DNA from 2 places in the Aminobacter sp. NyZ550 genome. Region 1 is predicted to be linked to the other one. Evidence: predicted binding sites of a transcription regulator. Region 1 holds the regulator's gene; the other holds the start of a gene.

Evidence for each region. The regulator LexA, encoded in region 1, represses DNA repair genes until DNA is damaged. The targets are predictions, from matches to a motif close to TGTTCNNNNTGTGTTCNG.
Region 2: a site for LexA is predicted at 1,499-1,516, ahead of N7E70_RS23215 (sel1 repeat family protein). Genes of this name have one in related genera too.

The regions. Positions count from the first base shown of each region.
Region 1 covers NZ_CP114190.1:3,783,975-3,787,382, reverse strand. Annotated here, with positions in the region: gene N7E70_RS18810 (ComEC/Rec2 family competence protein) at 1-1,681, shown strand, start outside; gene lexA (transcriptional repressor LexA) at 1,809-2,525, opposite strand; gene N7E70_RS18800 (molybdopterin molybdotransferase MoeA) at 2,631-3,408, opposite strand, start outside.
Region 2 covers NZ_CP114190.1:4,656,885-4,660,292, forward strand. Annotated here, with positions in the region: gene N7E70_RS23210 (ABC transporter substrate-binding protein) at 1-698, opposite strand, end outside; gene N7E70_RS23215 (sel1 repeat family protein) at 1,110-1,376, opposite strand; gene N7E70_RS23220 (DUF2147 domain-containing protein) at 1,815-2,156, shown strand; gene N7E70_RS23225 (glutathione S-transferase family protein) at 2,244-2,966, opposite strand; gene N7E70_RS23230 (hypothetical protein) at 3,294-3,408, shown strand, end outside.

The DNA.
Region 1 (3,408 bases):
CCAGCGCATTCGCGACCGCATTGGCGGTCCAGAGGGCGAAATCGCGGCTGCCCTGGTCGTCGGCGTGAGCGGCGGCATTCCCGAGGATGTCAATGAGGCGCTGCGGCGTACCGGGCTCTACCACATCATCTCGATCTCGGGTCTGCACATGGCGATGGTCGCAGGCACGGTCATGCTTTTGATGCGGCTATGCTTCGCCGCCTTTCCAGGCTTCACCTCGCACCGGCCGGTCAAGAAGTACGCGGCAGGCGCAGCACTGCTCGCCACCGGCGGCTATCTGTTCATTTCAGGCGCCGAGGTCGCGGCGCAACGCAGCTTCATCATGCTGGCGGTGATGCTGACGGCCGTGCTGTTCGACCGCGCAGCACTCACCATGCGCAACCTGGCGATCTCGGCCGTTGTCGTGATCATGATCTCGCCCCACGAAGTCGTCGGGCCGAGCTTCCAGATGTCGTTCGCCGCAACGGCAGCCCTCGTTGGCGCATATGCCTGGTGGTCGGACCGGCGGGAGGAGCAGGCGCTGCCGGTCGGTCAGAGATCGCTGCCGTCCAAAATCTGGCGCTGGCTTGCGACAGTTGCGATAGGCCTCGCCGCGACGTCGGTGATTGCCGGGCTCGCGACCAGCGTTTTTGGTGCATGGCATTTCCAACGTGTCTCGCCCCTCAGCCTGTTCGCCAATCTGGCAGTCAGCCCGTTTGTGTCTGTCCTGGTCATGCCCTTTGCCGTCATGGCTGGCATTTTCATGCCGCTTGGACTCGACGGCCCCTTCCTCGACACGATGGGCTTCGGCCTGAAGGCAATGATTGGCATCGCCACCTGGTTCTCCGAGCGCTCGCCGGTCGATGCGGTCGGCCTTGTCTCGTCACATGCGGTACTGTTGCTCACTGCAGCACTCGTCATCGCGTCGACGGCAACGACCTGGCTGCGCGCCGCCGCACTGCCATTCGCGGCCCTTGGGCTGCTGACGGTCGTGGAAACGGAAACGCCCACGGTTCTCGTTTCGGAAGATGGCCGCCTCGTCGGCGTCCCGGTCGACGATGGCAAGCTGGCCGTCAATCGCGTCCGGCCGAACCAGTTCACCGTCGACAACTGGCAGCGCGCGCTGGCGTCGGAAACACTCGTCACCCCGGCCCGTTCGGCCGCGAATGCAACGAACGGGACTGTCCGTTTGCCCAGCGAGACCGGCTCACAGCCAACAGCCGAGGCAGATGTCGCCGGTACGATACCCGGCAAACCAGTATCTGGAGAGCTAAACGCCGCCGGCGCGGACGCCTTCGTCTGTGACAGCGGGCTGTGCACGGTTCAACAACCGGAGGGGGCACGGATCGTCCATGCGGCGAATGCGAGCGCCGCTGCACGAGCCTGCGACAACGCGAATCTCATCGTCGTCGACGATGCCACGGCAAGCGACGTCTGCCCCGGCGTGGCCGTGCTCACCAAACGCGAGCTGGCGCGCCTTGGCAGTGCGTCGATATTCATCACAGCCGCGGCGGCTGGCGTAGATCGGGCGGTCGAGATACGCCACGCCGTGGCGGAACCGTACCGCCCGTGGCATGCGCAGCGCCAATTTTCGCGCGAGGCGAGGGGCCTTCCGCCCTACAAGCGAGTGGAGATGCCCCCAAAGGCATCAGCCGGGGCAACCAAGGCGCACCCGAAAGCGCCGACTGCGACCACACGGTGAGTCCGAAATCTGTACCCGCCGTCGCAGAGCCGTCAGATACGGCACGATAGCAACAGGGCAGATCAGTCCGGCTTACAGATTGCAGCAGGATGGACAGGCCGAGGTGGCGGAAACGCAGCCCCGGCAATCAATAGCGGCGGATCAGGCCGACAAGCTTGCCCTGCACCTTGACCCTGTCCGGTCCGAAGATGCGGGTTTCATAGGCCGGATTGGCGGCCTCAAGAGCGATCGAGGCACCCTTGCGGCGGAAACGCTTGAGCGTCGCTTCTTCGTCGTCGACGAGGGCGACGATGATCTCACCGGGATTGGCCGTGGTCGAGCTGCGGATGACCACAGTGTCGCCGTCGAAGATGCCGGCCTCGATCATCGAGTCGCCCTTGACCTCGAGCGCGTAATGCTCGCCGCCCATGATCATGTCTGGCGGCACCGAAATCGAATGCGTCTTGTGCTGGATGGCGTCGATCGGCACACCGGCAGCGATGCGTCCCATGACGGGAATGGCAACCGCCGAAGCAACATCGTCGTCATTGCCGGCCGACATGCTGCGTGACGGCTCGGGTTTGCGGCCGAGGCTACCCTCGATGACGCTGGGCGAGAACTTCTTCGCCGCGTTGAGGCCAGGCGCGATCGAATCGGGCAGGCGCAGCACTTCAAGCGCGCGCGCCCGGTTGGGCAGACGCCTGATGAAGCCGCGTTCTTCGAGCGCCGTGATCAGGCGATGGATGCCGGACTTGGAGGCGAGGTCGAGTGCTTCCTTCATCTCGTCGAAGGATGGCGGAATACCCGCTTCCTTCAGCCGCTCGTGGATGAATAGCAAAAGCTCGTGTTGTTTGCGCGTCAGCATCGCCACCCCCGAGGAATCAGAAGAAAAACAAACCCAGAACAAACACTATCTGTTCCAGTTGTGTTCCGCAACTGTTGATATTTCGTGAAGGGTGGAAGGTGCTGCTCAGCGCAACATCATCACCTGGCAGGCGCTGCCGGCTTCGACTGCAGGCGCGAAGGGCACCCGCACGATGGCGCAGTTGGCGTCGGCCAGCGTGCGCAGCATCGAAGAGTCCTGGATCAGGTAGGGTGTGACGACGAGACCCTCAGCGGTCTCGCGCGCAATCGCGCGGACAAAGTCCTGGCGCAGGTCGTTGGCCGCCATTGCCGTGTCGAGAATACCGTTGCGCATGTCGGGTGAATAAGGGCGGCCGCCAAGCTTCGCCAGCAGAGGTTTCAGGAAAATCTGCGAGCAGATCAGGCTGGCGACCGGATTGCCCGGCAGGCCGACGCAGCGGCTGTTGCCGAGCCGGCCGAACATCAGCGGCTTGCCCGGGCGCATCGCGATCTTCCAGAAGTTGAGATCCATGCCGAGATCGGTCAGGACACGGTGAACGAGGTCGTGGTCGCCGACCGAAGCGCCGCCCAGCGTGACGATCACATCGGCGTCGGCGGCGAGCGCCTTGGCGACCAGTGCGGAGATTGCCTCGGTGCGGTCGGCGGCGATGCCGAGATCGAGTACGCGCGCGCCAACCGACTGAACGATCGCCGCGACGCCATAGGCGTTGGAGGCGATGATCTGGTCGGGCCCGGGATTGCTGCCCGGCGGCAATAGCTCGTCGCCGGTGGCGATGATGGCGACCAGAGGCGCCCGCAGCACTTCGACGCTGGGATGATTGGCAGCTGCGATCAGCGAGAGCGCTGCCGGGTCGAGCACACGTCCTGCATCAAGGATGAGGTCG
Region 2 (3,408 bases), 870 kb from region 1:
GCCTCTGGGTGGTAGCCGCCGAAATAGACGACGTCGGCCTTGAGCTCCTTGAGCTTGGTGACCAGCGCCGAATAATCCTTCTCGCCGGCATTGATGCCTTCGTAGAGAACTTCGGTCAGGCCACCGGCATTCATCGTCGCCTTGACGGCGTCGGCGACACCCTGGCCGTAGGCGCTCTTGTCGTGCAGCACGACGACGTTCTTGCCCTTGTACGTCTCGGCGATCCACGGGCCGATGAAGGCGCCCTGGGCGTCGTCACGCGTGTAGAGACGCATGATCGTCGGCCAGCCCTTCTTGGCGGCGTCGTCGGTCAAGACCGGGTTCGAGGATGCCGGCGACATCATCAGCGCGCCGCTCTCGGCATAGACGGCGGAGGCCGGAATGCTCGAACCCGAGCAGGCGTGGCCGTCGATGAACTTGATGCCGTTGGCAACGATGCGGTTGGCGACCGAAACCGCCTGCTTGGGATCGCAGACGTCGTCTTCGATCGACAGCTTGAGCTGGCGCCCGAGAACGCCGCCCTTTTCGTTGATCGCCTTGACGGCGGCTTCCGCACCTTGCTTGAACTGGTCGCCGATATTGGCGAGCTGGCCGGTCATCGGGCCGGCGACCGCAATGCCGATATCCTGCGCATAGGCAGCGCCGGCGCTGAGCGACAGGCCGACCAGTGCCGCGCCGAATGTACGTTTCAAATGCATTGTTACCCTCCCTGGGACGCTCCGAATTTCCCGGATCGCGTCATGCGTGCAATCGCCGAAAGCTGTCATTGCGACCGGGGCTTGTCTTGGCGCATCGGCGTCAGGATGTTGTGCCTGCAAACGCGGGTGCGGGCAATGCGGTGGCCGAACGATGCTGCCACGCTTGGCCTCGCCAAAACAAAAAGGCCGCGCCGATCTTATGCGATCGGTCACGGCCTTTTTCGTGGAGAGCGCCCGCGAGCATCTTCGGCCCGTCGGACATTCGCCTGCCCTGTCTAACTCGGTTCAGCTGGTGATGAGACATGCTGGAGGTCATGTCCCTGGCACATCTTGCTCGTCCTTCAAGCAGTGCGCTCTTGGAATTGGGGGCTGCCATCCCGGCGCCCCGGCTCTTCCCCCGAAGAAGCTTGGTCAGTGCATCGTCATCCATTCGCGCGCTTCGCGCAGCGCCTTGACGATGTCGAGCTTGGACATCGTGCCGGAGAGCTCCGAGCGCAGGGCGGCCGCCCGGGCCGAACCCTTGATCGCGGCGATGTTGAACCATTTGTGGGCGGCAACCACGTCGACCTCGCAGTCGCGGCCGGTCGCATACATCATGCCGAGTTCGAGAAGAATGTCGGCCTGAGCGGTGGTTCCCATCGCGCCGAAGCCAGCGTCAAAGATTTCGAAACGTGCCATTTTCTTATCCCCTGCCTGTCTCCTGAGAGCCGGCCCGGTGGTGTTCCGGAGCTGCCCTTTCGATGCTTCCGAGAATGCCGGGGAGCCTTGAATCCGCCGTTAAATGGCTTGCTTAACTCGAAGAAAACAAACTGAAAACAAAGGGTAAAGCTCGGAATTCATTAAGGATAGGAGTCCTTGCGGCAGCTGGAATTTGCAGAAAATGCGATGAAAATTCTCAAGTCGCCGGATAAGTCTTTGATAACCACGCGGCACATTGATCGATAGCCAGGGATGAACTTCGGCACCCGGATGGCGCTTTTCGGCGGTCTCAAAAAGGCTCAAAACTTACCCAGCGGCACCACTTTCGTTTTGCCGACGGCTGCATTACGCTTACGTTTGCGTAAACGTCAGGCAGGGAGAGTGCCTGTGAGCGACAATTCAACCGGGAGGACTTCAATGCTTCGCAAGATGAGCCTGGCCATCGCGGCCACCCTGATGATGGCGGGTGCGGCCTATGCCGATCCGATCGAAGGCAACTGGAAGACGGAAGCCGGATCGACTGCCGCGATCACGCCCTGCGGCGGCGGCTTCTGCATCACGCTGAAGGACGGCAAGCACGCCGGCAAGAAGATCGGCACCTTCAATGCCAATGGCGGCACCTATGCCGGCAAGATCACCGACCCGGCCAATGACAAGACCTATACCGGCAAGGCCTCGGTCGCCGGCTCGACGCTCAAGATGAGCGGCTGTGTGCTCGGCGGCCTGATCTGCAAGACGCAGAACTGGAAGAAGCTGTAAGGCGACCAGGAAACAGTCGTCAGTATCAGGGGGAGGCAGTGCCGGCGGGCCCTGCCTCCCCCATTCGTTTTTGCGCTGTCTGCGCGTTCAGGCCCTGGCGCGCTGGCCGAACAACACCTTCTGGGCTTCCTTGTCGTCGGCGAGGTTGCGGCGGTGGTCCTCACCGACGGCGAGGCCACGGCTCACTGCCGGACGAGCCAGCAACGTGTCGAACCAGCGCTTGAGATGCGGGAAGTCCTCGAGCTCCTGGCCCTGGTTCTTGTAAGGCTTGACCCAGCCGAGCGAGGCGATGTCGGCGATCGAATAGTCGCCGGCAAGGAATTCGCTATCGGCGAGGCGCTTGTTCATCACGCCATAGAGCCGGTTGACCTCATTGGTGTAGCGATCGATGCCATAGGCGATCTTCTCCGGCGCATATTGCCGGAAGTGATGGGCCTGGCCGGCCATCGGGCCGAGGCCGCCAACCTGCCAGAACAGCCACTGATCGACCTCGGCGCGGCCGCGCTCGTCCGAGGGATAGAGCTTGCCGAACTTGCGGCCGAGATATTGCAGGATCGCCCCGGATTCGAAGATCGAGATCGGCGCGCCGCCCCATTTGCCGTCAGCGGTCGGCCCTTCCGGGTCGATGATCGCCGGCATGCGGTTGTTGGGCGCGATCTTGAGGAATGACGGCTCGAACTGCTCACCCTTGCCGATGTTGATGTATTTGACGGTGTAAGGAACGCCCAGTTCCTCCAGCATGATCGAAATCTTCCAGCCATTGGGCGTCGGCCAGTAATAGAGTTCGATCGGCAATGTCTGGCTGGTCATTCCGCAGTCTCCGTTGGTGAGCGTTGCTCAGGAGATATGCGCAGCGGGGCGAAACACAACCCTGCGGACCCATTAAGGCTCGTCAATAAATTTGAACCGAAGATGAACGGAGGTCTCAGAACCCGTTCAGTCGCAGCTTGGCATAGTCCGATCCATCGAAGGAGAAGACACCAATGCTCGCCCGCCGGTTCACCATCGTCTGCCTGCTCAGCGCCCTGTTCGGGATCATGTTCGCAACGCTGGTGGCAGAGACCAGCCGCCCTGCCCGCTCCTGGGAAATCGTGAAGAAGTAACGACGCAACACAAGATCGAAAAGAAGCAACGCCAATGACCCGCACCGCAACCCAGATCAAGAAGACGCTCCGGCTGCTGCCGCGCGCCGCCATGATCCTGATGGTCCTTGCCGCTCCGGTGCTGGCCGTTCCGCAGCTTCGCGCCGATT